3 regions of the Alcanivorax sp. VBW004 genome follow, and region 1 is predicted to be linked to each of the others. Evidence: predicted binding sites of a transcription regulator. Region 1 holds the regulator's gene; each other region holds the start of a gene.

Region 1 (9,956 bases):
GATCACCATCGCCCAGGGCCATCTGGCGGCAGAAGCGCTGCAGATCATGGAAACCCGCAAAATCAACGGCCTGATGGTTTGCGATAATGCAGGCAAACCCCTCGGCGCCTTCAACATGCAGGACCTGCTACGCGCAGGAGTGGTATAAATGCCCATGCAATTTTCCTCCGTTGATGCCCAGAACCTGCGCCTGATGGCGTTTGACGTGGACGGCGTAATGACCGACGGCCGCCTGCTGTTCGGCCCCCAGGGCGAAGAACTGAAAGTCTTCAACACCCTGGACGGCCACGGCCTGAAAAAGCTGGCCGCCAGCGGCGTGATCCTGGCCATCATCACCGGGCGCAACTCCCCCATGGTGGCCAAACGCGCGGCAGACCTGGGCATTGAACACGTGATTCAGGGTCGCGAAGACAAAGGGGTGGCACTGGAAGCACTGGCTGAATCACTGAGCATCGCCGCCCATGAAACCGGTTATGCCGGTGACGACGAACCCGATGTGAGCGCCCTGCTCTGGGCCCGGCTCAGTTTTGCCCCGGCCAACGCCCACGACTGCGCCAAAACCGCCGCCGAGCACGTTACCGAACGCCGCGGCGGTGAAGGCGCAGTACGGGAAATCTGCGATGCCATTCTCGCCCTGCGGAGCCAGGCATGAAACGACAGGGACTACTCAGCGCCACCGGCATTCTGATGCTGGGGCTGGTCATGCTGATGACGCTCCACGAGTGGGACAGCACCCTGCCCGGCCAGGACAACGCCGTAATGATGGCGCCGGCCATTATTGCCGACGACGTGACCGCCCGCGCCTTCAGCGAAAAAGACGGCACCCTGCAATATCACCTGACCGCCGACAACCTGGTGCAGTTTGACCACAATCCCCTCACCGAAATGGAAGCGCCGGTGCTGGTCATGGCGAACGACAAGGGCAGCTGGACCATCACCAGCGAGCAAGGCACCGTGGAAGACAATGGCGACCTGATCACCTTTCTCGGCAAGGTCAATGTGGACAACCCCACCCAGAAAGTGAACCTGGACACCGACGAACTGCGCTTCAACAGCGACACCAATATCGCCACCACCCCCGGCGATGTGGAAATGACATTCGACTCCGGCCAGACTCGTGCCGGCGCCCTGGAAGCCGATCTCGACAAGGGCATTCTGAACCTGAAACAAGGAGTAAAGAGTGAGTTTGAAGCACCGGCTTCATAGCACCCGCCGCCTCGCCGCACTGGCATTGCTGGCGACATTGCCCCTGGGCGTTCAGGCCGCCCCCATGGAAGGCCCCATCCAGGTCACGGCAGACAGTGGCCGCTTCGAACAGGATGCGGGCAGCGGCCTGTACCGGGGCAACGTGGAACTGATTCAGGGCAAGCGCAAACTGTTTGCTGACGAAATGCGCCTGTTCACCAAAAATGGCGACCTGGTCCGGGTGGAAGCCACCGGCTCCCCCGTGCGCATGGAGGAAGGCGAGGGACTGAATGCCCACGCCGAAAACCTGGTATACGACATTAACGCGCGCACTCTGGTCCTCACCGGCGACGCTTACATCGAGCATCAGGGCAATACATTTGAAGGCGCCAAGGTGGAATACAGCCTGGACTCCAAACGTGTGGACGCCAGTAGTGAAGGCGACCAGCGCGTTCGCCTGGTGATCCCGGCCGAGAATCAAACCAACGCCACCCGCACCGACGACGATGCTGCCGGCGACGAAGACACCAGCAACTCAAACGACACCCCCGGTGGCGGTAACGACACCGCCTCACCCGACGCGGAGCCCAGCACACCATGAGCCACTTACGCGCCCACCACCTGGCAAAAAGCTACAAGGGCCGCCGGGTCATCGAGGATGTCTCCCTGGACGTGGAAGCCGGCCAGATTGTCGGCCTGCTGGGCCCCAACGGCGCCGGCAAGACCACCTGCTTCTACATGATTGTCGGGCTGGTGGAAGCCGATGCCGGCCGCATTGAGATCAATGACAGCGACATCACCCACCTGCCCATGCACGGTCGCGCCCAGCGCGGGATTGGCTACCTGCCCCAGGAGGCCAGCATCTTCCGTCGCCTGACGGTGGAAGAGAACATCATGGCGATTCTGGAAACCCGCAAGGAGCTGAGCAAGGCAGAGCGCCACGAGCGCATGGAGAGCCTGCTCAAGGAATTCCACATCGGCCACATTCGCGATTCGCTGGGGATGAGCCTGTCCGGCGGCGAGCGGCGCCGAGCGGAGATTGCCCGCGGCCTGGCCACCGACCCGGACTTTATCCTGCTGGACGAACCCTTCGCCGGGGTGGATCCGATCTCGGTGAACGATATCAAGGGTATTATCCGCCACCTGAAAGACCGCGGCATTGGCGTCCTGATCACTGACCACAATGTGCGTGAAACGCTGGATATCTGCGACACCGCCTATATCGTCAGCGCCGGCCACATCATTGCCTCCGGCGATGCGGACATCATCCTCGCCAACCAGCAGGTGCGGGATGTGTACCTGGGCGCCGACTTCAGGCTCTAAACAGACTGCCAGCGACGCCGTGAAAGCACGGACCGGCCTGAAAGCAAGGTAGCCGCGCCCAATGCCTGGACGCGGCTACCTGCTGCCCCCCCCATTGCTGCTCGCCTCGCCACCAACGGCCCACTATCAACCGCCAACGTCACTCACCTAGCACACAAAGACCAGTGGCACAATTCTTGCTTGTTGTGTGATCAGCTTGGTATTCTCGTGTTTTGGGGATCCGCAGAATACCGAGCAGTATGAAGCCCACACTACAACTACAAATTGGCCAGCAGCTCACCATGACGCCGCAGCTGCAGCAGGCCATCCGCCTCTTGCAGCTGTCCACGCTGGACCTGCGCCAGGAAATCCAGCAGGCCGTGGAGAGCAACCCCTTGCTGGAACTGGCCGACGATTTCGGTGACGACAGCCTGCCCGAACATGACGAAGAACGTCAGGACGAGGAGCTGGACACCGAGCGTGACGACGCCCTGGAAGAACTGGTGCAGGACGAACCCGGCGCAGAAACCGAGTGGGACGATGTCTATTCCGGCCAGACCAGCAGCGCCACCGCCTCCCTCCCCGACGATGCAGACGAATGGCAGCAACGCCACGCGGTCTCCGGCAATCTTCAGGACCACCTGCTCTGGCAGCTGAATCTGACGCCCATGAGCGATGTGGACCGCATTATCGCCATGACAATCATTGAATCCCTGGACGACCGCGGCTACATCACCGTGCCCCTGGATGACATCGTCGACATGGTGAACGCCCAGCCGGAGCTGCTCACCGAAGGCGATGAACTGGAGCGCGACGAAGTGCTTGCCGTGCAGCACCGTCTGCAGCAGTTCGACCCCGTCGGCGTAGCCAGCATCGATCTGGCGGACTGTCTGGGCGTACAACTGCGCCAACTGCCCGCCGATACCGCCCTGCGCGACGAAGCCTGCGCCCTGCTGGCTCACCTGGACCTGCTGGAAAAACACGACTACGCCGCCCTGCGTCGCACCCTGCAGACCAGCGAAGACGTCCTGCTGGAGGCCCTGTCCCTGCTACGCACCCTGGACCCGGCCCCCGGCGAGCAGATCGGCGAGCCCCAGGTGGACTACGCCGTTCCCGACGTGATCGTCCGTCAGCATAAGGGCCGCTGGCAGGTCAGCCTCAACGACGACGTGCTCCCCCGGGTCAACCTGCAGCAGCAATACGCCAACATCGCCCGCAACACCAGCGGCGAAGACGGCCAATATCTGCGCAATTGCGTTCAGGAAGCCAAATGGTTCATCAAGAGCCTGCAGAGCCGCCACGACACCCTGCTCAAGGTAGCCACCCGCATTGTCGATGTGCAGCAAGGGTTCTTCGATTATGGCGATGAGGCCATGAAACCCCTGGTTCTGGCGGATATTGCCGATGCCGTTGAGATGCACGAATCGACCATCAGTCGGGTCACCAACCAGAAATACATGATGACACCCCGCGGTGTCTTTGAGCTGAAATATTTCTTTTCCAGTCACGTGGGAACAGACGGCGGCGGTGAGTGTTCCTCCACCGCTATTCGTGCCATTATTAAGAAGCTGGTCGCTGCCGAGAATCCCCGCAAGCCGCTCAGCGATAACAAGCTGGCCAGCTTGCTGAATGAGCAGGGAATCAATGTAGCGCGCCGGACCGTCGCCAAATACAGAGAGGCGATGCGAATACCGTCTTCCAGCGCCCGCAAGCGTTTGGTGTAGGGCGCCAGGACGGATCCCAAACAGGTAAAGGAGCCAGCCATGCAAATTAATATCAGCGGTCATCACCTGGATATTACCGATGCCTTGCGTGCCTATGTGGGTGATAAGTTCTCCCGCCTGGAGCGCCACTTCGATCAAATCACCAGCGTCCAGGTCATTCTCTCTCCGGAACCGAAAACCCATAAAGCTGAATCCACAATCCATATTTCCGGGGCCGATGTCTTCGCCACCGCTGAGGCCGGAGACATGTATGCAGCGATCGATAAGCTGACGGACAAGCTGGACCGCCAGATTCTCAAACACAAGGAAAAGGCCGTCAGCCACAAGCACGGTCACTAACCCAAAGCGACAATTATGCGAGTTCGCGAACTACTGACTCTGGCCCGCACCCATCATGGCGTGCAGGCCAGCAGCAAGAAACAACTGCTGGATCAGGTTGCACAGCTGGCCGCGGCCAGCTGTGACAGCCTCAATGAACAGGAGGTCTTCGATGCTTTGGTCGCCCGGGAAAAACTGGGCTCCACAGGCATTGGCGAAGGCATTGCCATTCCCCACTGCCGGCTCGGACATTGCCAGCAAGCAGTAGGCCTGTTGTTGAAACTGGAAAGCCCCATCGATTTCGACGCCGTTGACGGGCACCCCGTGGACTTGGTGTTTGTATTGCTGGTCCCCCAGGACAACCCGGAACAGCACCTCAAGACACTCAGCCACCTGGCATCCCTGTTCAACGACGACAGCTACCGTGCGGAACTGCGCCACAGCACCGATAACCAACACCTCTATCAGACGGCCGTAGAGTCCGAAGCGGAGTTGCGACTGGCATCATGAAGGAACGCAACAAGCTTTCACGCATCATGCAACACGCCCCAAACGCCCCCTTGTCTATCGATCTTGCGTGCCAGCGTGCTACGTGTGGCGTGCCAGCGGTGCAATCATGAAACTCACCATTATTAGTGGCCGCTCCGGGTCCGGGAAAACCACCGCGCTGCAAGCGCTGGAGGACCAGGGATTTTATTGTGTCGACAACCTGCCCGCCGGCATGCTGCCGACACTGGCGAAACAGCTCAGCGAGGGCGAGCCCCCGATTGAGCGGGTCGCTGTGGGCATTGATGCCCGCAACCTCCCCGCCCAGCTACTGGCTTTCGACAACATCCTTGAAGCCTTGAACGAACAACAGGTGGGCAGTGAAATCATCTACCTGGACGCGGATGACCACACCCTGCAGACCCGCTTCAGCGCCACCCGTCGCCGTCACCCGCTGGGCACCGGCGAGCGCTCACTGGCCGACGCCATCGGCCATGAACGGGAACTGCTGGCCAACATCCGCCAGCGCGCCGATCTGGTCATCGACAGTAGCAACCACGACGTGCACACCCTGCGCAACCTGATGCGCGAACGGGTGGCTCGCCGTGAAGCCGCCCTGTCGCTACAGCTGGAATCCTTCGGCTTCAAGAATGGCCTGCCCACCGACGCGGACCTGGTGTTCGACGTACGGGTATTGCCCAACCCGCACTGGCATGCAGACCTGCGCCCCTTTACCGGCAAGGATGACTGCATCATCGATTTCCTCAGCCAGCATCAGGCCAGTCACGACATGCTCAAGGACATCGGCGATTTCGTGGCGCGCTGGTTACCGGCGTTTGCCCACAGCGATCGCAGCTACGTGACAGTCGCCATCGGCTGTACCGGCGGGCGCCATCGCTCAGTCTTTATCACCGAACAGCTGGCATGGACTCTGCGCGCCAAAGGCATTGCCCTTCAGGTTCGCCACCGGGAACTGCCCAGAGAGCAATAACGCGGCCATGACCTGACACCCGGCCTTTTCCCTTTCAGATCACTTCTGACCACAAGACACCCGATGATTGAAAAGAAGCTCGACGTAATCAACAAACTCGGCCTGCATGCCCGCGCGGCCGCCAAAGTGGTCAGCGTGGCCTCCCGCTACGACAGCCGCATTCTGGTCCTGCACAAGAGCCAGACCATCGACGCAAAAAGCATCATGGGCCTGCTCATGCTTGGCGCAGCGAAAGGCAGTAGCGTCACTTTTCAGGTGGAAGGGGAAGACGAACAACACGCCATGGACGAATTGGAAGACCTGTTCGCCCGCTGTTTCGACGAAGGCGAGTAGCCTTCTAATCACCGGGAAATTTACCACTCTTTACCGCCATCCCACCGGCGACGCTTCGGCCTTCACACCGCCTCGTGTAAACTCTCTTCCAGCAAGGAGGAGCCATGCCCGCTGATAGCAGCCGTAGCCAACAGCATTTAAAAGCCATTAACCGCGCCCTGGCCAGCGGTACCTATACCCAGGTACGTCAGCTGATCAACAATTTGCCCGGCGCGGAAGCGGCGCATTTACTGGAATCCTCCCCGCCACGGGAACGGGAAATTCTCTGGCAGTTGCTGCATAAAGACCAGGAATCCGAAGTCCTGCAATACCTGGGCGAAGAGGTCCGGGTCGAACTGCTGCGTAACCTGTCCACCGACGAACTGGTCTCGCTGGTCGAAGAACTGGACACGGATGACCTGGCGGATTTGCTGCAAGAGCTGCCGGACCATGTCACCTCCCAGGTGATGGCCAGCCTGGACGAACAGAACCGCGAACGGCTGGAGCATGTGCTCAGCTACCCGGAAGACACCGCCGGCGGCCTGATGAACACGGACGTGATCACCGTGCGTCCGGAGATCACCTTCGAAGTTGTTCAACGCTACCTGCGTCGCCGCGGCGAAATTCCTCGCACCACGGATAACCTGGCCGTAGTGAACCGGAAAAACCAGTTCATCGGCCTGCTGCCACTGACCAAGGTACTGATCAGCGACCCAGGCACCACCGTGCGCGAAGCCATGATCACCGACACGGAATCCATTACTGCCACCCTGCCCGCCCACGAAGTGGCAAAGATCTTCGAACGCCACGATTTGGTAACCGCCCCGGTGGTGGATGAGGACGGCATGCTGGTGGGCCGGATCACCATTGATGACGTTGTTGACGTAATCCGCGAAGAAGCGGATCACTCACTGATGAGCATGGCCGGTCTGGATGAAGACGAAGATACCTTCGGCTCCGTGTGGCAAACCGCTCGCCGTCGGGCCCTGTGGCTGGGCATCAACCTGCTGACTGCACTCGCCGCCTCTGCCGTCATCGGCCTGTTTGAAGCCACCCTGGAAAAAGTCGTGGCGCTGGCCATCCTGATGCCCATCGTGGCCAGCATGGGCGGTATCGCCGGCAGCCAGACACTGACCTTGGTGATCCGCGCCATGGCGCTGGGCCAGATCCAGTCCAACAACACCCGCTACCTGCTGTTCAAGGAACTGTCCGTGGGTGCAATCAATGGCTTGCTATGGGCAACCGTGATCGGCATTACCGCCGGGCTGTGGTTCAACGACCCCAACCTCGGACTGGTCATCGCCGCCGCCATGGTGATCAACCTGGTGATGGCCGCCAGCGCCGGCGCTCTGCTACCTATCACCATGAAACGTCTCGGCATCGATCCGGCCCTGGCCGGCTCCGTGGTGCTGACCACCATTACCGATATTGTCGGCTTCTTTGCCTTCCTCGGCCTTGCCACGGTGCTGTATGCACACCTCCTCACCTGAGCCGCGATGGTGATAACTTGCAGCATGCTGCTGCCGCAGAGCGGTATAAAAAAGGTTCATCGCGGAATTGAGTAATCAGCCGGCTTCAGAACTTGTCTCATTATCCCGCCTTGGCAGCCGCTGGACGCCGGATGCCAGACGACGGACGCTTGCATTCAAAACCTGAACACCTTGGCCCCGATACTCTCCGCGCAAAATGCATTACCCGATCACGACCTTAATGATGGCCCTGAAATCCCCACAATAACGACAGCCGCTCAGGCCAGGGGTTTTACGTCAGGCATTCGGCGTCAAGCGTTTGGCAACGTGCCGGGCATTCGCGATAACCCAATTAAACGTTGAGAAGCGTGTTCTTCACTCCAGTCCGCGAAGAACCATAAAAAAAGGCGCCGTACCCGGCGCCTTTTTTTATCACTGCATCATTGCCCGTCGCGCTTATTCCACAAACAACTGCTTGAACGATACGTAGTACGCACCGGCCAGAATCGGCATCACGAACAACCACCCCAACAGGAGCGGAATCGCTGCTACCACCAGGATCAGGGAGATCACCAGGGTATAAACGATGAAGGGAATAATATTTTTCAGGCAGGCATCCAGGCTCAGCTTCATGGCGTCGACCACCCCTTTTTGCCCCAGAAAGATCAGCGGCACGACGAAGTAAAACAGGAACATGAAGACAAACATGGCTACCGTGGCCAACAGGCCAAGCACCACGATGGCCGCAGTACCGCCGTCACGGCCGAGCAGGAAAAACAGGCCACCCAATACGACGCCCGCCACCAACAGCACCACCAACTGCGCCACTGCGGTCATGATCAGTGGACTGGTACGGTCAGAAAACCCGGCGAACAGATCCGAGAAATCAGAACGGTTTTCCGTATCGATACGATGAAAGATTTTCACAATGCCCGCGTACAGCAGCGGTGTCAGCAGTATCTGGGCAATCGCACCCAGAAGCGGAATGATCTGCAAGGCAGAAGTGATCAGCACAGTCACTACCAGCGCGCCCAATACCACACCCCAATGCCCGCTGAGCATGCCATGACCTTTGCCAATCCAGCCCATGGCATCACCCACGCTAATTTTGCGTGGCGCGATGATGGTGAACTCATTGGCGCTGGCTGGCGCCGCATTGGCCACATCCGATTGCGGCTGTTGATACGGATTCATATCACTCATTAGCTGGTTCCTTCCCTTTCCCAAGTCAAAAAAATAATCGAATCACACCGGAGGCCATTACCGGCCGGCAATCTTAATGGGCGACAACAGCAGGGACCCACAGGCAATATTCCCGCGGTAATCCACATCCGTGCCACTACCCTGAATCCCCAGCAGCATCTCCCCCAGGTGACCGGCAATAGTAAACTCTTGCAAGGCACCTTGTATGACACCGTTCTCAAACCAGAAACCGCTTGCTCCCCGGGAGTAATCTCCGGTGACCAAATTGATGCCCTGCCCCATGACCTCAGTGATCAGAATCCCCTTCGGCACCTTGGCCATCAGCTCCGCCAGCGAATCACCGGTATCAGTAATACGCACATTGCGAACACCGCCACCATTGCCGGTGGGCGCCATCTCCAAACGCCGGCTGGCGTACAGGCCCAGCGCATACTGTTTCAGCACACCGTCTTCCACAAACGCCTGAGCCCGGGTGGGCAAGCCGTCACCATCGAAAGGCGCCGACGCGTTGCCCGCTGCCAGGTGCGGATTTTCCGTGAGCTGAAACCCGGCCGGTAACACCGCCTTGCCCAGGCAGTCCTGCAGAAAAGAGCTACGGCGATACAGTGCTCCGCCGCTGATCGCAGAAACCAAATGTCCCAACAGACCCGACGCCACTTCCGGGGCGAAGATCACCGGCAGCTCACCGGTTTCCGGCACCTCAGCACCCAACCGGGCCAGGGCGCGCTCACGGGCTTGCTCCCCCACGGCTTCGGCAGACGCCAGACGATCTCCCACACGCCCACCGTCATACCAGTAATCGCGCTGCATGCCGGCCTCATCTTCCGCCACCACACTGCACACACGGCTGTGGTGGGTGCCACGGTAGCCGTGCAAAAACCCTTCCGAGGTGGCATACACCCGCAGGCTGGCCCCGCTGTTGACGGAGGCACCTTCGGAATTGACGATGCGCGCATCGTCACGGGC
Region 2 (9,956 bases), 390 kb from region 1:
CAGCCCCAGCGACGTGGACAACAGCATCGGCGCCAACATCGGCGCCGCATCCAGCTGCCCCACCAATAGCCGATCGCGCAGGCTGGCCCAGCTCCATTCCGGTTGCAGCTCCACATCCAGCCCTTCGGCGGCGAAGAAGCCTGCCTCCTGGGCCACTGCCAGCGGCAAGCTGTCTGTCAGCGGCATATAGCCGATACGCACCTTCATGAGATTTGCTCCATGAAAGCCGGACGCCGGATGCTGGACGCCTGACGGCGAACCGACCTGACGCCCTCTACGGCCGGTGCCCGGCTCACCGTCTTCTCCGGTGTCTCGATCAGGCTGCGCGCCTTCATCAATGGCATCACTCGTCGCATCTTGTCTCCTGTTTTTTGCGTCAGGCTTCCGGCGTCCAGCGTCTGGCGTTCTTCACCCTTGCGCCTTGAGCATTTCGGCATAATCCAGCACCGACCGGGCCACCTGAATCAACGGCTGCCCGCTGTTCATGGCCTGGCGACGCAGGGTGCTGTAGGCATCCTGTTCATTGAGCCGGCGACGCTGCATCAGCAACCCTTTCGCACGCTCAATGATTTTCCGCTCAGCCAGGGCCTCACGGGTTTCTTCCAGCTCTTCACGCAACGCCTGGTATTCCCGGAAACGGGCCGTCGCCACGCGCATGACACCGCGCACCCGGGTCAGGTCGGTTTCTCCAGCCACGTAGGCGCTGACGCCCGCGCGCAGCGCCGCCACCACCAGCTCTTCGTCGTCCTGGTTGCAGAACATGACCATGGGCCGCGGGATATCCCGCTGCACCAGGGCCATGCTTTCCAGGGTGTCCCGATCAGGCGCATCCATGTCGACAATCACCACATCCGGATTACTGCTGCGCACCTTCTCCGCCAAACCGGCGGCGCTGGTCAGGCGGCACAGGATCTCGTGGCCCTCATCAATGAGGGCCCGCTCGAGAATCGCGGCACGGGGTGGCTGGTCATCTACCAGCATGATTTTCAGAGCCATCTTATTTTCGGAACCATCATGTCAGGCGCGTCCGGAATCGTTGTCGTTACGGGTTGTTTTGCAACGGTTGTGCCAGTCATCACATCCCTAACCTGATGATTTTCAATGTATTTAGTTTTCCTCTAATCCAGCACCGAAAAAGTGCACCAAGGCGACGCACCTTCCGGCACCAAAATGTGATCAGAATTTAATCTCACCCCAGGCCCAGTACTTGCTGGTGTCATCCTTGAAGTCGTCGGCGCTGTACTGCGCATACTTCAGACCAACCACATAGTGCTTACCGATGGGGCGAGCCATCAGCAGGTCGGTTTCCGTGCCGTAATCCGTGCTGCCTTCATTGGACTGGAAGTCGTGGTAGACCGCCGCCAGCTTGAACCCGGCCAGCTTGCCGCCCACGGTCACGAAGGTGTCCTCCAGGCCATCAGCCGGCGTGGCCAGGAACTGGTCCGCCCACCCGTTGAAGGCATGCTTGGTCGCCAATGGTGTCTGGAAAGCCACCAGGCCGTCATCTGAACCAAGCACTTCCTGTGCCACTTTTACCGTTACTCCGGCCACCTCTGCGCCCAGCTCGGCAAAGTAATAGTCAGTATCACCGGCTTCCACTTCCTGCTGGGCCCCTTCCAGCGTGAGCAACAGCTTTACCGCATCCAGATCGAAAGCACCGGCATAACGCACACCGTAGGTATCGTTCTGCGAGTCGGTTACGTTATCGGTTTCCAGCAAGTAGGCGTACGCGGTTAGCGAGCCACCCGGCATGCCCTCCCAGCTGGCATTGAAAAGATTGTTGGTCACATTGGCATCAAACCCCGGCGTAATGCCGCTCACCTGGGTCAGATGGGCCGCAGAGACACTGAAATCACTGATGCCGTAATCAATCCGCGCACCATCAAAGGTCTGTTCATCCTGGCGCCAGCCCACGTTCCCCACAAAACGGGCGTTGTCGTAGATGATCCGCTGGCGACCGTAAGTCGCCACCAGGCCTTCCAGGGCATGGCTACCGGTATAACGAATAGCGGCGCGGTTCAGTTCAGTGACTTCCGGATCTGCAATGACCGGGTAACCGGCCTGCTGCGGCGCATAGTTGTCCACCTGGCCCACGATGCGGGTATCTTCAAACTCCCCCATCACATCAAAGCCGTGAAGCTTGCCACTCTGGTAACCCAAACGGGTACGCAGGGTTAGCGCCTGGCCGTCTTCGGTAAAGGCATCACTGTCCACGTCTTCATAACGCAGGCGCATGTTCAGCAGCGGTGTGCCGTCTTTCAGTGCGGTAATAAAGGCATCGTCTTCCGCGTTGGCTGTCCCCGTAAAGCCCAGCGTGGACAGAAGGACACCGGCAGCAATGGCAGAATATTTCATCATCGTTTCCTCAACACTTCCCAAAATTAAAAAAGTTAACGTCGTAAATTCAGGGCGCACCTTCCCTGTTCCCGCTTTTCGGTGCGCGAAAAAGCGGAAGGGTTAATCCAGGTTTTATGCGTTTAAATCAGGCCCGCTTGCGGTTCGCTTCAGCTTTAGTGCTGTCACGCTTTGGCAGCGGCTCCACCTTGCGCTGTTTCTCATACAGGAACTGAAGCACCTGCTGACGACAACGAACAAAGGTGGGGTCATCCGCCAGGGCCAGGCGGTCCCGTGGACGTGGGACCTTCACATCCAGAATCTCGCCGATGGTGGCGGAGGGACCATTGGTCATCATCACAATGCGGTCTGACAGCAGTACGGCCTCATCCACATCGTGGGTAATCATGATCACCGTGGTGCCCAGTTGGGCATGGATCTCCATCAGGGAATCTTGCAGGTGAGCGCGGGTCAGCGCGTCGAGAGCACCGAAAGGCTCATCCATCAGCAGCACCTGGGGCTGCATGGCCAGCGCGCGAGCAATACCAACACGCTGTTTCATGCCACCGGAAATTTCATCCGGTTTCTTGTGCATGGCGTGCGCCATGTGCACCAGCTCCAGGTTATGCTCCACCCAGTCACGAATTTCCGCTTTGCTCTTGGTCTTCTTGAAGACCTGTTTGACCGCCAGCTCCACATTTTCGAACGAGGTCAGCCAGGGCAGCAGCGAATGGTTCTGAAACACCACGGCACGTTCCGGACCTGGCTCGGTCACCTCATGCTTGTCGAGAATGACCCCACCATCGGTGGCCTGAAGCAGGCCCGCCACGATATTGAGCACGGTAGATTTACCGCATCCAGAGTGACCGATCAGAGAGACGAATTCGCCGGACTCAATTTTCAGATTCACATCTTTCAGCGCTTCGAACTGGCCTTTTGGCGTATCGAATTTCATGCCGACATTGGAGAGTTCCAGTAATGCTTTCATGTTTTTTCTCCTCACCTGATGGCTTAACGCTGTACCGAAGATTTATCCCACACCAGAGCGCGCTGCAGCATGAGCATCAGGCGATCCAGCAGGAAACCGATCAGACCAATCACGATCACCGCCACCATGATCCGGCCCAAAGACTGGGAGCTGCCGTTCTGGAATTCATCCCAGACGAATTTCCCAAGCCCCGGGTTCTGCGCCAACATTTCGGCGGCGATCAGCACCATCCAGGCAATCCCCAGACTCAGGCGCAGGCCGGTGAACATCATCGGCAGCGCGGAAGGCAGTACGATCTTGCGCACATGGCTCAGCGCGTTAAGACGTAGCACCTTGGAGACATTGGTCAGATCCTGGCTCACCGACGTCACACCCACCGCCGTGTTCATCAGCGTTGGCCACAGACAGCACAGCGTCACGGTGAACATGGAGGTGAGGAAGGACTTGGCCACCAGCGGATCATCAGTCACGTACACCGCACTCACCACCATGGTCACCAGTGGCAACCAGGCCAGCGGCGACACCGGCTTGAACAACTGAATCAGCGGGTTCATGGCCGCATGGGCCGTGTTGCTCAGGCCGATAAAAATGCCCAACGGAATCGCAATCACAGAGGCCAGCAGGAAACCGCTCATTACCGTGATCAGGCTGGTGCCGATCTGATCAAAGAAGGTCGGAGCCCCAGTGTAGTCCCGGTGGACCGGCTCCCACTCCGGCTGCTGCTGCAGCCGCGAGGCGATGTATTTTTCCTGGCGTTCATGAAACGCCGCTTCCTTGGCTCGAGACGCCTGATGCTCATCCACCAGCGAACCGGCCTGCTCCCAGACATCGGCTGGCCCCGGGAACTGCCCCAGCGAGGTATCAATCCGCTGGGCCGCCAGTTGCCATAGCAACAGGAAGGCGGCAATGCCCATCACCGGCCAGATCAACTGTCGCAGCAGTGCCTGCCACTGCTCACCGGTCATCTTGCCGGTGGCCAGGGCGCGGTAAGGTTCCATCCAGGTCGGGAATGTCAGGGTCACCATGATTGCTTCTCCTCAGGGGAGCGCGCCCTTAAAGCGCGTCACCCTCTTTCAGGCCAATCGGGAATTTCTTCAGGTATTCGTTAGGCTTGCGACCGTCGTAGGTGATGTTGTCGATAAAGCCTTTCTGCGGCGGCTTGAAGCCATCTTCAGTGGCAAAGTCGGGGAACTGGTCAGCCGGGATCTTGCCTTCAGCGATCAGGGCTTTGGCCGCCTGGGCATAGATGTCCGGGCGATACACGTTCTTGGCCACATCCATGTACCAGCTGTCCGGCTTGGTATCGCTGATCTGGCCCCAACGGCGCATCTGGGTTAGATACCAGATAGCATCGGAGTAGAACGGGTAAGTGGCGTTGTAACGGAAGAACACGTTGAAATCCGGAACCTCACGCACATCACCTTTTTCGTACTCGAACGTGCCAGTCATGGAGTTGGCGATCACGTCATAGTCCGCACCCACATAGTTTGGCTGGGACAGAATTTTCACCGCTTCCGGGCGGTTGGCGTTGTCGTTCTCATCCAGCCACTTGGCCGCACGGATCATCGCCTTCACCACACGAATGTGGGTGTTGGGATACTTGTCGGCCCAGCCCTTGCTCACACCGAATACTTTTTCCGGGTTGTTTCTCCAGATTTCGTAGTCGGTAATCACCGGCACACCAATATCCTTGAACACCGCTTGCTGGTTCCAGGGCTCACCCACGCAGTAACCGTAGATGGTGCCGGCTTCCAGGGTCGCGGGCATTTGCGGCGGCGGCGTTACCGACAGCAGCACGTCAGCTTGCAGCTGGCCGCTGGTGTCGCCTTTGTGCGGCGCGTAGTAGCCCGGGTTCAGGCCACCGGCGGCCAGCCAGTAACGCAGCTCGTAGTTGTGGGTGGACACCGGGAACACCATGCCCATGTTGAAAGGCTTGCCTTCCGCCTTGTACTTCTCCACCACCGGCTTCAAGGCGTCCGCCTTGATGGGATGTACCGGCTTGCCGTTTTCCTCGGGAATATGCTTTTTCATTTCTTCCCACACCGCATTGGAAACAGTGATGCCGTTACCGTTCAGGTCCATGCTGAACGCGGTAATGATGTGGGCTTCGGTACCATAGCCAATGGTGGCCCCCAGCGGCTGACCGGCGAGCATGTGCGCGCCATCCAGCTGACCGTCGATGACCCGGTCCAGCAGGACTTTCCAGTTGGCCTGGGCTTCCAGGGTCACAAACAGGCCTTCTTCCTCGAAGTAGCCTTTCTCGTAAGCGATGGCCAGCGGAGCCATGTCGGTGAGTTTGATAAAGCCGAACTTGAGATCCGCCTTCTCCGGCCAGCCCAGCGCATCATCCGCCACGGAGGTAGCCGACAGGCCCAACGTCATCGCGGCCAACACGCCACAAAAGGTTTTTTTGAAACCGTTCATCATCCTTCCCTCGTCTGCCCGTTTTTTTCAGGCATAAAAAAGCGCTCAAAGCCCCCCGCCTTCGTTGGCCGGGTCCTCTGAGCGCCTTTGCTCGAATCTGCTCGTGGCCGCCGTTGACCACGAAGATGGTTGTCTGCACAGCATTGCCACTGTGCTTACCCTGTCATAACGCAAATGCTGTGCCAGTTTTTAAATGCCTTGGTTTTCATCGACTTAACGGTAAAGCTAACCACCACCCCAATTTCCCGCGCCCGTTTATTGCCCAGCCAGCACCGTTGTGAGTCAGCCCCGGCTCACCAAAATGCATCACCTCTTTACTGCAACAGTGCTTTCCGCCCACAAACCCCGCGCTTTGCACCGCCCTGGTGAAAAAACCACGCACTGCCTGGGAGCCTTTGCGACCAAAGCCGCATTTATCACTGGGGTGAATAATGAACATCATTCGAATGATGAAGCCGAAAACGCCACGGCCTGTTAGGCTGCGCGCTGGATTATCGGAGAGACCCGGCACGTCGCCCTATATTGGTTTTCCCGACTTCGCCTTCCCATTTGATTACCTGCGAGACACTGCGTGACGACCACCGAAAGAGATCACCTGCTCACTGCGATAGCCGGCGCCTTCAGTCTGGTTATTGCCCTGGGCATTGGCCGCTTCCTGTTCACCCCGGCCCTGCCCGACATGATTGCCGAGACAATGCTCACCGCTGTCAGTGGCGGTTACCTGGCGGCTATCAACTATGGGGGCTACCTGGCCGGTGCCATGCTCGCCATGGCGGTGCCCGCCCACCGGGCACGCACCGCGTTCTGGCTGGCACTGTGGGCAAGCATAATCACCAGCATCCTTATGGGCCTGAGCACCACCTTCACGCCCTGGGCCATTAACCGGTTTCTCGCGGGTGTGGCCAGCGCCATCATTATGGTCAACGGCTCAGCGCTGGTACTGGGCGCCATGCCCAATCACCTGCGTGCCCGGCTGGGCAATATTCACTATGCCGGCATCGGCCTTGGCATCAGCATCGCCGCCCTCACCGTTGCCTTTATTGAACGCCTGCACGGCAGCTACGCCACCATGTGGCTGGCCTGCGGCGCCCTGGCCCTGATCCTGCTGCCGCTGCTGCGCCGCATCCCTGCCCTGCCCCACGCCAAACACAGCCAGCACGAACGCGCGCCGGTGAACCGCTCGGCCCTGGGCTTTCTGATCGCCAGCTACACCCTGGCCGGCTTCGGCTACATCACCAGCACCACCTACCTGCCGGTGATCGCCAAAGCCCAACTGCCGGGCCTGGACAGCGCCGCCTTCTATACCTGGCTGGCCGTGGGCCTGGCCGCCGTGCCCGCCAACCTGCTGTGGGGCAAGCTCGCCAGCCATGCCGGCGAACGCAATGCCCTCATGGCCGCGCTGCTAGTACAGGCAGTGGGCGTCAGCGCCCCCGCCTGGCTACCGGGCCTCACCGGGCTGATCATCAGTGGCCTGCTGGTCGGCGCCACCTTTACCGCCGTGGTCGCCCTGAGCATGTACTGCGGCCGCCAACTCGCCCCCCACGCCGCCAGCGCCGCCCTGGGCGCGTTGACAGCCTGTTATGGGGTCGGGCAGATACTGGGGCCGGTGGTGACGGCGCGGTTGCTGGAAAGTAGCGGCAGTTTTGCACCCGGGTTGCTGGGGGCAGCAGCGGCGTTGATTGGCGCGGCGGTGCTGTTGGTGCCGCTGGGGAAGGTGCGGTTTTAGGGTTTGGTGCTGAGCCAAACCTGCAGAGGATAAAGCTTGAAGCGGTTAAAGAAAGCTGCCCAGCTCCCGGAGAACAACTGAGGAACCAACGTTTTGTTAAATTATTGGCCGAACGTTCCTAAAAGAGTTTTCAAACGTCGAAAGATAGCTTTCTAACTCGTGATTACGAAAGAACCCCTCAAGCGACCAGAGCAACATGCAACCACCCTCAACGTTAAGGCAAAGATGAGCATCCCGCCCTAACAGCTCCGAAAGTGCTCGGTTTGAAGCAATAAAGGATTCAGCCTGAAAATCGCCCCATAAATGGAGTTTTTTAGACTCATCAATTATCGATGACCCACGAAGTTCATACTTAGTTTCAAGGAGCCTCGCGGCCCTTAGCTTGAAGTCTGGAGCATGGAAAGCCGGCTTAAACAATAAGCATGATACATGTGACGGACCGGAATAGGCTCCTCTGCCAAATACGGAAAGAACATCCAAGAAATAAAGCACACCATTGTTAATATCTTTTCTTCTACTGCTACTCAGACATATTCCGCGAGACAAAAAATCAGAAATCATTTTCGCATCAAATGATGGAACCTCATTCTTTACCCTGCAGGGGAAATACCCAAGCTCACCGAGAATCCCATCTCTTGCTTTTCTAGATCTATACTTAAGAAACGCATACAGAAGAAAGACAGCAATAGACAAGAAAATGACTATAAATATCATTCCATTGAAATTATTCATCAAAAATCCCAAAACCAAGCATACGCACTAATTCATACCCATATTAGAGCGCCATCTCAAACGAGCCTCGCATTTTTCCCGATATCCCTGGCGGACAGATCTCTCACTTCCCGGACCAGCCTGCTGGAGACTCGAACAATAAGGGAAAAAAGAGGTCTGATTAACTCACGTTTCTTAAAAAGCAAACCATAGAGCAAAAAATCCCAGACCAATAATGACACCACCCACAGCCTGAAATCGTTCTGATTTTTTCCAATATATTCCGCTTACCAGTGCGCCCAGTCCAGACACTACGAATGCAGCAGATATTAAATATGCTTGCTTTCCTTCAAAATAACCCTTCGCACCAAGGTTAAGCTCTCCATTCCAAGCCCCCCAAATCCCTGTGAAAAGCAGACTCACAGCAAAGAAAAATAAAAAAATTGTTCCAATGTCTTCAAAACTTCTCTCTAACAAAAAACATAACGAGTGCAACGAAGATCACTCCTCTCATTTCACAGCCAAGCCCTGTGGGCTCGAAGAAGCGGCCTATTTCCTGACTTACCCCGATCCCCCCGTTCCGAAAACCACTCTATATCAACCGTTTAGCATTTTCTGTAAGCCATCTCCTACAAAGATATGGCTGGTTCTGTTGAGCACGACCTCACTTCAGAATGACGGTTGGGCTCATTGTTCTATAGATTGGGAGCAGGAGGAGCCGTATGAACCCACTGGCCCGATACCAGCGGCGGGAAGGCTGTGGGAAGTCCTGCTTGCATGACGAATTCCATGCCCCCTTCGTGATGCAAGCTTCATCTCCCACAAAGTCCTAAGGAATTTGACAAGGGGTGCATTCAGGGCGTGATGGTGAAACGCATGACACCGATGATCTGGTTATTCCCGGTGCGTACCTCTACCCGCCAGCGCCCCTCTGATGGCACAGGAATATGGCGCTTGTGAGACCAGGTGCGAAACCCGGATTCGCGGCCACCGAAGACCTTCAAGGGAATGCGGTCCACCTGTTCGCCATCACGAAACCAGTAGTGATAGACCTCCTGCCCCAACCCCAATGGCGCCTTGATGGCGGTGTAGGCATACAAGCCGCCTGCCACTTCGTCTGCACTGAACACTTCGCCGCTGACCAGCGGCTTGCGCTCGGCGCGGTTAAACGACAGGGCAACGGCACGTTCCTGCAGCGAGAGTGTCAGCGGTGGCACCAGCGGGGCCAGCCAGCGCGGGGACAACGCGATCAGGCACGAGACCAGAATCAGCCCGAGCCAGCGAAACCATTTTCGCGGCCCGCCAAATCGCCAGAAACTGGGTAACGCAAACAGGGCCGTGAGCCAGCCGGCCCAGGCCAGGGCAGAATCCGTGCCCCAGTGGAAAATCAGCGGCAACAGCACCAGCAACGCCACAAACAACGCCCAGGCGTGAAAACCGAAGAACAGCGCACGATGTCGGGCCAGCCAGAAATAAACCGGGTCAATAATGCTGATGGCCGCCGCACTGACTACCAGGGTGGTGAAGAAAATATATTCCGCGCCACCGGACCATTGCAGCAGCACGAACGGCAGACTGAAAAAGAACGCCTCCTGGTGCACCGCCTGCAACAACAGCTTGAGCATGCCCTGGGGCAGGCCATCAAAACGGGTGCCTATCACCTTGTTCTGCCAGATCCCTTCGGTGAGCAGCAATAGCCAGCTGAACACCAGCAGCCCGGTCAGCACTGCGGCCAGCCAGGGCTGTCGCTCCACCAGAAAATAACTGCTCAGG
Region 3 (9,956 bases), 820 kb from region 1:
GGAAGCCAGCACATTGGCCACGGTCGGCTTACAGATGTCACAGCCGTCACCGCTACCGTGTTTTTCCAGCAGCTCGTCAAAGGTGGTGATCTGCCCGACGCGTACCAGGTGATAGATTTCCTGACGGGAATACGCGAAGTGTTCGCAAATGTGGTTGTTCACTTCCACACCGCGTTTTTCCAGCTCGCTGTCCAGCACCTGCTTCACCAGCGCGGAACAACCGCCACAGGTAGCCGATGCCTTGGTGCAGGCTTTCAGGTCGCCCACGGTCTGGGCGCCAGCGTCGATGGCGGCACACAAATCGCCTTTGGAAACGTTATTACAGGAACAGATCTGCGCTGTGTCAGGCAGCGCATCGGCGCCCAGCAGCGGCGCACCATCAGACATGGGCGCCACCAACGCAGACGGGTCACCGGGCAGGTCCATTTCGTTTAGGCAAAGCTGCAACAGGTTGCCGTAATCTGCGGCATCCCCTACCAGCACAGCGCCCAGCAGTTTCTTGCCACACTCACTGATTACCGCTTTCTTATAGACACCGGCGGTCTGGTCCATGAACACGGTGCTGCGACAACCGGGCGTGTTGCCGTGGGCATCACCAATGGACGCCACGTCCACGCCCATCAGTTTCAGCTTGGTGCTCATGTCCGCACCGGCAAATTGCTGTTCGGCTTTGCCCATCAGGTGTTCAGCAGCCACTTCGGCCATCTGGTAACCCGGCGCCACCAGACCAAAGATGCGACCTTCCCACAACGCCACTTCGCCAATGGCATAGATGTGCTCATCGGAGGTGACACAATGGTTGTTGACCACGATGCCGCCGCGTTCGCCAATGGCCAGCTCGCAGGCCCGGCCCAGTTCGTCCTGGGGACGAATGCCCGCAGAGAAGACAATCACATCGGTTTCCAGATGCTTGTCGTCACCGAAATTCATGCGGTGTGTGCAGTGTTCACCATCCACGATGTCCTGGGTGCCGGTGCTGGTGTGTACGGTGACACCCAGTTCCTGAATCTTGTCTTTCAGCAAACCGCCACCAAAATCATCCACCTGCACGGCCATCAGGCGCGGGGCGAATTCCACCACGTGGGTCTCCAGGCCCAGATCGTGAAGCGCCTTGGCCGCTTCCAGGCCCAGCAGGCCGCCACCGACAACCGTGCCCACCTTGCCGGTTTTACTGGCGGCAATCATGGCATCCAGGTCGTCGATGGTGCGGTACACAAAGCAGTTATCGCGATCATTACCGGGGATCGGCGGCACGAACGGATAGGAACCGGTGGCCAGAACCACCTTGTCATAAGGCAGGGTCTCACCGGTGTTGGTGGTGACCGTTTTAGCGGCCCGATCAATCGCGTCCACCTTGGTATTCAGTTTCAGCGTAATGTCGTGCTCTTCAAAAAAGCCTTCCGGCACCAGCGACAGGTCGTCGGCGGTCTTGCCGGAAAAGTAGCTGGTCAGCCCTACGCGGTCATAGGCCGGCAGCGGCTCGGCACACAGTACCGTAATATCAAAGTGCTCCCGGCCACCCTGGGCCACCAGAGACTCCAGATAACGTTGTCCGACCATCCCGTGGCCGATCAGAAGAAGTTGTTGCTTTGCCATAAGGCTCACCCTCGCGGTGCGTAACTGACACCCGCACTACAGCAATCCCTATGCCAACTTTATAACTCTATGTAATTTATGGATTTATTCTCTTTTTTTCCGAATAACCACAAAAAACCTGCTTTCTTTTAATGCGCCAGTGCACGAGATGAATGCACTTTTATGTGCACCGATATGAACCACAATCGCGCTCTCCCTTTGCGCACAGCCGGTGCATTTCCCTCGCAACAACACCGCTTACCCAAGACAAATCAAACAGTTAACTGGCTGGCACAGGAGTTGCTCGCAACCCCCACCGTTAATCGCCCATGCATGGAGTAGTCATGAGCGCAGATAGACTCAATCTTCTGAATTTTTCATTGCCACGAATCCGCCTTCTCCATTTAAGTTGGGTGGCGTTCTTTATCAGTTTCGCCCTGTGGTTTTCCCACGCCCCCTTAATGGGGCACCTGCGCGACGTCTTCGACCTGACCGGCGAACAGGTTAAGGCACTACTGATTCTGAACGTGGCCCTGACGATTCCGGCACGCGTGGTGATTGGTTCCCTGGTGGACCGGTTTGGCCCGCGGCGGGTTTTCTCCACCCTGCTAATGAGTGCGGCTCTGCCCTGTTGGGCTTTTGCCTTGTCCAACAGCTTTGAGCAGCTGGCGATCAGCCGCTTGCTACTGGGTTTTGTGGGCGCCAGTTTCGTGGTCGGCATTCGCCTGATCAGTGAATGGTTTCCCGCCCGGGAGGTGGGCCTGGCTGAAGGTATTTATGCCGGCTGGGGGAACTTCGGTGCCTTTGCCTCTTACGTCACACTTCCCTCTCTGGCCCTGTTTTTTGGTGGCGAAGACGGTTGGCGCTGGGCGGTGGCCAGCACCGGCTTTATGTCCTTCCTGTACGGGCTGTTCTTTATGTGGCGCGCGCGCAATACCCCCGCCGGCGCTTCCTATTTCAAACCGAAAAAAGCCAGTGCGCTGGAAGTCAGCAACCGGCGTGACCTGTTCTTCTATATTGGCGCCAGCCTGCCGTTGTACATCGCGTTGTACATTATTGTGTGGCGGCTGGGCCCGGCAGGATTCCGCTTGTACGACAACAACACCCAGGCCATTTTCATCGTCGCTGTCAGTTTGCTGGCCGCCATTCAGTTATCACAGATATGGCAGGTCAATCGCGAACGCTGGCAGCAAAGCGCCCCGGAACAAGACAGCTATCCCTTCAAGCAGGTGGCCATTCTCAACCTGTCCTACTTCATTACGTTCGGCTCGGAACTGGCAGTGAATTCCATGCTGCCGTTGTTCTTCCTCGACACGTTCAGCGAAGTCACTCCGGTTACCGCCGGCTTGCTGGCGTCCGCCTTTGCCTTCACCAATTTAGTGGCGCGCCCCGGTGGCGGCTGGCTTTCTGACCGCATTGGCCGCAAGAAATCCCTGACTATTCTGTTTTGCGGTTTGTTGATGGGTTTTGTGCTGCTCAGCCAGATCAACAGCGGCTGGCCTGTGCTGCTCGCCATGGCGGCCACCATGGTCTGCTCCTGCTTTATTCAGGGCGGCGGCGGTGCCATTTTCGCCACTGTGCCGCTGATCAAACGCCGCCTTACCGGGCAAATCTCCGGCATGGTCGGCGCCTACGGCAACGCCGGCGCCGTGGTCTTTCTCACCGCCCTGACGTTTGTGGATGCCAGTACCTTCTTCCTGGTAATCGCCGCCTGTGCCACCGCCGTACTGGTTGCCGTCCAGTTTCTGGACGAACCCAAGGGACACATTGCAGAGGTGGATGAAGATGGCCGCGTTCAGCTAATCGAAGTGAGCTGAATGGCCCCACATGCGCGCGCTTCATCGCGCCTCTCATCCATCATCCACCCACAGGACCGGGGCTCTATCCCGGTTCTGTGGGTGGGGGGCAATGCCCCAATCACGAACACTTTTCGTGCACCACCCTACAGCTTGTCGTTTCACCAACAGGCACCCTGCTTGCTGAAAACGCACAAGAAAACAAAATTAATTCATTAAAATCATAACGTTACAAACTGGCACGCAGATTGCTTTATCCACACTTGTCATCAATGCTTCCGTGTATGGAGATACCATGAGCGCCGACAAGCTGAACCTGCTGAATTTTTCCGCGCCACGCATCCGGCTGTTGCACCTGAGCTGGCTCGCTTTCTTTATTACCTTTGTCGTGTGGTTCTCCCACGCGCCCTTAATGGGCCACCTGCGCGAAGCCTTCGATCTAAGTGCAGAACAGATCAAGGCGCTGTTGATTCTTAACGTGGCATTGACGATTCCTGCCCGCGTCGTGATTGGTTCGCTGGTGGATCGCTTTGGCCCACGGCGGGTGTTCGGCCTGTTGCTGATACTCGCCGCGTTTCCCTGCTGGGCCTTTGCCCTGTCGACCAGCTTCGAGCAACTGGCGGTCACCCGCCTGCTGATGGGTTTTGTGGGGGCTGGCTTCGTGGTCGGCATCCGCCTGATCAGTGAATGGTTTCCGGCCCGGGAAGTGGGCCTGGCCGAAGGGATCTATGGCGGCTGGGGCAACTTCGGCTCTGCCGCTGCGGCCATTACGCTTCCTACCGTGGCGCTGCTGTTCGGCGGGGACAATGGCTGGCGCTGGGCAATTGCCAGCACCGGTGCACTGGCGATGGCTTACGGTGTTTTCTTCCTGTGGCGGGCTCGCAACACCCCGGCGGGCGCCTCCTATTTCAAACCCAAAAAAGCCAGTGCACTGGAAGTCAGCAGCCGCAAGGACCTGTTTTTCTACCTGCTGATGAGCCTGCCGCTGTATATCGCGCTGCTGGTGATTGTATGGCGCCTGGGCCCCAGTAATCTGGATCTGTTCGGTACCACCACGCAAATCATGCTGGCTGCGCTGATCGTCAGCCTGGCGGTCGTGCAGCTGGGGCAGGCCTGGCGCGTTAACCATGAACGCCTGAAAACCGGCGTCGAGGAACACGACCGCTACAGCTTCAAGCAAGTGGCCATTCTTGATCTGGCCTACATGGTGACCTTTGGTTCAGAACTGGCCGTGGTCTCCATGCTGCCGCTGTTCTTCACCGACACCTTCAGCCTGTCTGCAGTGACCGCCGGCCTGCTCGCGTCTGGCTACGCCTTTATGAACCTGGTCGCACGACCGGGTGGCGGCTGGGTCTCTGACAAGTTTGGCCGCAAGAAATCCCTGGCGATCATGCTGTGTGGCCTGATGGTGGGCTACGGAATGATGAGCCAGATTGCTGGCAGCTGGCCCATCGCGCTGGCCGTGATCGCCACCATGTGCTGCTCGTTCTTCGTGCAGGCCGGTGAAGGCGCCGTGTTTGCCACCGTGCCTCTGATCAAACGCCGCCTCACCGGACAGATTGCCGGCATGGTCGGCGCCTACGGCAATGCCGGTGCGGTGATCTTCCTGACCGTGCTCACGTTCGTCGATCCATCCACGTTCTTCCTGGTGATTGCCGCCAGCGCGGCAGTGTCTCTGGCTGCGGTTCAGTTCCTGGACGAACCCAAGGGTCACATTGCGGAAATTGATGACGACGGCAATGTTCAGCTGATTGAGGTGGGATAACGTTTTCCCTCCGAAGTAGCTACCAGGCCGGCAGGGATGCCGGCCCACTCCATAGATAAACAAGAACCGCTCGTTAACGGCACAGGAGCCACCACGATGGATGCGTCCACCGCCCCGGCAAACATGGCAGCCCCCCCGGTCGAACCGGATCTGCACCCACGGGTGCGTATCGGCCAATTCAGTGACAGCGGCCCCAAGCTGCATAATCAGGACGCCCTGGCCATGCAGATACCGGAAGGCTCGCTGATGCGCACCAAGGGCATTGTGGCGGCACTGGCCGATGGCCTGTCCAGTGCGGGCGCGGCCCGGGAAGCGGCGGAATCCTGTGTGCTCGGTTTTATCAGCGATTACTACGCCACCCCGGCACTATGGAGCGTGCCCCGCTCTGCCCAGCGGGTGCTGGAAGCCCTGAACCGCTGGCTCTGCCGACAAACCCTGGCCGGGGAAAGTCATCTGTGCACACTGTCCCTGTTGATTTTGCGTTCACGCACCGCCCACATCTTTCAGGTGGGCGACTCCCGTGTCTGGCGCCTGCGCAACAACAAGCTGGAATGCCTGACCCGGGATCACAGCCGCATGATCGGCGAGAATCGACAGGTACTGACCCGCGTTATGGGCGGTGACACACGTCTGGATGTGGATTACAGCAACAGCGATCTGCAAGTGGGCGATGTCTATCTGCTAACCAGCGATGGCGTGCACGGCTTTCTCACTCGCTCACGCATGCAGGGTATTTTGCGTGGCGCCAACCAGCCGGAACTGGCGGCGCAAACCCTTGTGGAAGCGGCGCTGGCCAACGGCAGTGATGACAACCTCAGCTGCCAGGTACTGCACGTGGAAGGCTTGCCCGATGCCAGTGCCGATGAAACCCTGAAACAGCGTGGCAACCTGCCGCTTCCCCCGCCACTGTCTGCCGGTATCCGTATCGACGGCTTTACCGTGAAACGGGAGCTCTATGCCAGTGTGCGCAGCCACTTGTATCTGGTGGAAGACAACGACGGCAAACAATCGGTATTGAAAACGCCATCGGTGAATCTGGAAGATGACCGCGATGCCCTGGAGCGTTTCGTCATGGAAGGTTGGGTGGGTAATCGGTTACGCAACCCGCATTTACTCCATGCTCTGCCCGTGCCCGACAACCCCTCGTGTTTGTACCAGCACCTGGAATTTATCGACGGTGTGACCTTGAAGCAGTGGTTAAAGGAACACCCGGATGCACCGGTTGAAGAAAAACTGTATCTGGCCGATCAATTACTCAATGGCGTGCGGGCCCTGCACCGTGCCGATGTGATTCACGGGGACCTGAAACCGGACAACATCATGGTGGATACCGAGGGGCTGGTCCGCATCGTGGATTTTGGCAGCTGCCATTGCCGCGGCATGGAACAGCACACCGCCAGCATTCCGTTAGGGACCCGGCACTACAGTGCGCCGGAACTGGTGGAAGGCGAAGCGCCCAGTGAGCAGAGCGACCTGTTCTCCACCGCCGTCATTATTCATGAAATGCTCACCGGCGCCCTGCCCTGGCAAGGCCGTTATGAAAAATCGGTGCACCGTCCGCTTCCTCCCCTGCAAGGCCACAATGCGTTTATTCCGCTCTGGATCAACAACGTCTTGCAGTTAGCCCTGCAACGGCAACCGAAATTGCGGTTTACCGATGCGGCAGAATTTCGCGACGCACTGCGCCGCCCGGTACGCAGCAATAAACCGGTAGCGGACAGTAATATTTGGCAATTACGGATGTGGAAAGGCGCGGTGGTGGTCTTGGCCGTGTTGCTGCTTATCAGCGTTACGCTACGCTGACGCAACCAGAAAAGGCCAAGCACTTGTCGGGTTAGGCACCCGACAAGTGCTATAAGAAAGTCAGCGGTTAGTCCGCCAGACTACCAAGAGAGAACGTTTCGCCGTTGCTATGCACTTGCAGGGTATCACCCTGCTGCTCGGCCCAATCGACCAGCTGGTAAAACGCCGAGCGCCCGATCAGCGCATTGAGATTATCTCGCACACACAGGTACGGGGAAGGCTCGCCGGTTTCGCTGTCAGTGTTCACCCAGAGGGGATGGCCTGCGCCGGCAACCACATGGCTGCCCACATTGGTGGTAAATATCAGTTTCGTGGTTCCGCCTTCTTCCACCTGCTGTACTTCCGTGGCCACAAAGGGCGCATCGTCCACCTGAATGCGCAGTTTCTCCACGGGTGTAATCAGGAAATAGTCATCGTTTTCGCGCAACAGAATGGTGGAAAACAACGCCACCATTCTTTCCCGTTCAATGGGCGACTCTTGATAAAACCAGGTGCCGTCGCGGGCAATGCGCATATCAATATCCGCATGGCGTTCCGGTTTCCACTGATGCACCGGCGGCAGGCCGGTTTCATCGCCGGCGGCTTTTTCCAGTAGTGCCAGCAGTTCATCGGCCTGTTTCATCGTGGCCCCCGCTGGCCCTTGTTCCCCATGCGAATACCGATTTCGATCAGGAAATCCAGAAAGTCATCCTTGTCGTCGATTTGCTTCTGGTAAAACGGCGATTCCATCAACGCCACGGCGCCGTGGGCAAATGCCCAAGCGGAGCAGATGTGATACATCGGCGGCACGTCTTCCAGTGACCCTTCTTCCATGCGGGCTTTCACGATATCCGTGAGCCGCGCAAAATTGGCCTCACGGATGCTGTGCAGCTTGGCCACCAGTTCAGGCAGGGCATGGTCCTTGATGACCTTGTTTTCCAGCCGATCAAACAACTGATAGCGCTTGGGATCGGAAATCCGGAAACGGAAATATTCCCGCGCCAAGCGTTCCTTGTTATCCGCATCGGAAATTTGCTGGAACACGCCGGCCAGGTCTTCCTCATAGCGCAGCATCAGCAGCAGGTAGATTTCGTTCTTGGTTTCGAAATGCTTGTAGATAGTACCTTTGCCAATACCCACCCGGTCCGCAATCATTTCCACGGTTACCCGGTCTTCGCCTTCTTCCAGAAAAAGGGCCAGAGCCGCATCGAGAATCTCACGCTCGCGCTGACGAAACTCCTGAGCCTTGCGTGTGGCTTTTTCCAGATCACCCATCTATTTCTCCTTGCGCCCGGGTATGCGGGCCTAAAGCCGACTGAACAGTCGCAATTCTAACGCATTCCCTTTTTATACGCATATCGGATAGCAAACCGCGGCATTTCCGGCAGCGTCTCGCCAATACCTGTTCATGGAAACCTAGGGCCGGTTAGCATAGCGTCATGGTTTTCCGCCACGCATTCCGCTCAACCCAGCGCACGGAGGCAACACAACATGGCCAACTCTGACGGGAGCCCCCCGGACCTCGCCACCGAATTTGCCCAGCAGGACGGCCTGCTTTACCTCAACCATGCGGCCGTCGCCCCCTGGCCCCAACGTACCCAGGACGCGGTAACCGAGTTCGCCCGCCAGAACGTATTTATTGGCGCGCGGGATTATCCACACTGGTTGAAAGTCGAGCAGCAGCTGCGTGAGCGTCTGGCCTGGTTGGTGGGAGGCGTCAGCAGCGAGGAAATCGCCTTGCTCAAGAACACTTCCGAAGGTCTGTCTGTCATTGCCCAGGGCCTGGAGTGGCAGGCTGGTGATCAGATTATCATCAGTGATCAGGAATTCCCGTCCAACCGCATTCCCTGGCAAGCCCTGGCCAAGCAGGGCGTGGAAGTGATCGAGGTCAATCTGGAGGGCGACAACCCGGAGCAGGATGTCATTGACGCCATGGGGCCACGCACCCGCCTAGTGTCTCTCTCCGCTGTCCAGTACGGCACGGGGCTGCTAATGGACATGGCCCCCATCGGCGCCGCCTGCCGTGCCCAGGGCACACTCTTCTGTGTGGACGCCATCCAGATTCTCGGCGCGCTGCCGTTCTCTGCAGAGCAGGTAAACGCAGATTTTGTGGTGGCCGACGGCCACAAATGGATGCTCGGCCCGGAAGGGCTTGCCCTGTTCTATTGCCGCCGCGCGGTGCAGGATCAATTGATTCTGCGTCAGCATGGCTGGCATATGGTGGCCGATCCGGGCAATTACACCCGCAAGGACTGGCAGCCCGCGGCCACCGCCAAACGCTTTGAATGCGGGAGCCCGAACATGCTCGGCGCCCATGCCCTGAATGCCTCCCTGTCACTGCTGCAGGACACGGGCATGGACGCCGTGGCCGATGCCCTGCAACAACGGGTGCAACGGCTGATCGAAGGGCTGAACGACAAAGGCGCCATCCTACTCAGTGCCCCGGCCCCGCAACGGCGGGCAGGGATTGTCACGTTCCGCCTGCCCGAAGAAGTCCCGGGCGACACCTTCCAGCGCCTGAAAAAAGGCGGCGTAGTGTGCGCAGAACGCGGCGGTGGCGTGCGCTTTTCGCCACACTTCTACACTGCCGATTCGGTCATCGACCAGGCTTTGGAGCTGCTGTAAGCTCCTGAACCTCATACGCGCCTCGTTATGGATACCGGAGCCTCACAGATGAACCGACAGCTGGCCTTCTATCAATGGATTTGCCGCCGTTTGCAGCGGGATGAGCAGTTCAGCGGCCAGCCCAGTGCAGACCTGGAAAGCCTGCGCACGGTGCTGAAATCCTGTGACGTGCTGTTGGTAGCTGGGCACAGCAGCGTAGACCGCACCTTCAAGGTCATCGGCGATAGCCGCTACGCCCGCGCGGTGCTTTATATTGGCCGCCTGCACGACGTGGCCGACCCGGCCCTGCGCGCCCTGTTGGCGGACTACACCCCCTGCGAACCGGATACCCAGCTGGTGATCGATGCCCGCCTGGAACGGGGGCTGATTGTGGAACCGCTGTCCGCGCTGGAAGGTCGCCAGATTCGCGTCTG

What was found. Region 1 encodes sigma-54, which starts transcription at its own class of promoters, with help from an activator protein. Its sites were predicted from a motif close to TGGCACNNNNNTTGCTNT; they were not measured.
Region 2: a site for sigma-54 is predicted at 5,914-5,931, ahead of F1529_RS09585 (CmpA/NrtA family ABC transporter substrate-binding protein). Genes of this name have one in related genera too.
Region 3: a site for sigma-54 is predicted at 3,609-3,626, ahead of F1529_RS11425 (NarK family nitrate/nitrite MFS transporter). Genes of this name have one in related genera too.

What each region holds. Positions count from the first base shown of each region.
Region 1 covers NZ_WNHC01000001.1:1,691,004-1,700,959, reverse strand. The annotation lists gene F1529_RS07870 (KpsF/GutQ family sugar-phosphate isomerase) at 1-148, shown strand, start outside; gene F1529_RS07865 (HAD family hydrolase) at 149-652, shown strand; gene lptC (LPS export ABC transporter periplasmic protein LptC) at 649-1,206, shown strand; gene lptA (lipopolysaccharide transport periplasmic protein LptA) at 1,181-1,786, shown strand; gene lptB (LPS export ABC transporter ATP-binding protein) at 1,783-2,508, shown strand; gene F1529_RS07845 (RNA polymerase factor sigma-54) at 2,748-4,211, shown strand; gene hpf (ribosome hibernation-promoting factor, HPF/YfiA family) at 4,251-4,550, shown strand; gene ptsN (PTS IIA-like nitrogen regulatory protein PtsN) at 4,566-5,039, shown strand; gene rapZ (RNase adapter RapZ) at 5,146-6,006, shown strand; gene F1529_RS07825 (HPr family phosphocarrier protein) at 6,070-6,339, shown strand; gene mgtE (magnesium transporter) at 6,444-7,808, shown strand; gene F1529_RS07815 (BPSS1780 family membrane protein) at 8,244-8,990, opposite strand; gene pmbA (metalloprotease PmbA) at 9,048-9,956, opposite strand, start outside.
Region 2 covers NZ_WNHC01000001.1:2,077,616-2,087,571, reverse strand. The annotation lists gene F1529_RS09615 (CmpA/NrtA family ABC transporter substrate-binding protein) at 1-207, opposite strand, end outside; gene F1529_RS09610 (hypothetical protein) at 204-356, opposite strand; gene F1529_RS09605 (ANTAR domain-containing response regulator) at 409-996, opposite strand; gene F1529_RS09600 (alginate export family protein) at 1,177-2,355, opposite strand; gene F1529_RS09595 (ABC transporter ATP-binding protein) at 2,483-3,322, opposite strand; gene F1529_RS09590 (ABC transporter permease) at 3,346-4,347, opposite strand; gene F1529_RS09585 (CmpA/NrtA family ABC transporter substrate-binding protein) at 4,376-5,704, opposite strand; gene F1529_RS09580 (YbfB/YjiJ family MFS transporter) at 6,318-7,472, shown strand; gene F1529_RS09575 (hypothetical protein) at 7,569-8,204, opposite strand; gene F1529_RS09570 (hypothetical protein) at 8,379-8,678, opposite strand; gene F1529_RS09565 (DUF5924 family protein) at 9,038-9,956, opposite strand, start outside.
Region 3 covers NZ_WNHC01000001.1:2,510,240-2,520,195, reverse strand. The annotation lists gene nirB (nitrite reductase large subunit NirB) at 1-1,596, opposite strand, end outside; gene F1529_RS11430 (NarK family nitrate/nitrite MFS transporter) at 1,920-3,392, shown strand; gene F1529_RS11425 (NarK family nitrate/nitrite MFS transporter) at 3,667-5,136, shown strand; gene F1529_RS11420 (bifunctional protein-serine/threonine kinase/phosphatase) at 5,233-6,939, shown strand; gene F1529_RS11415 (DUF1285 domain-containing protein) at 7,007-7,561, opposite strand; gene F1529_RS11410 (TetR/AcrR family transcriptional regulator) at 7,558-8,193, opposite strand; gene F1529_RS11405 (aminotransferase class V-fold PLP-dependent enzyme) at 8,410-9,543, shown strand; gene F1529_RS11400 (hypothetical protein) at 9,592-9,956, shown strand, end outside.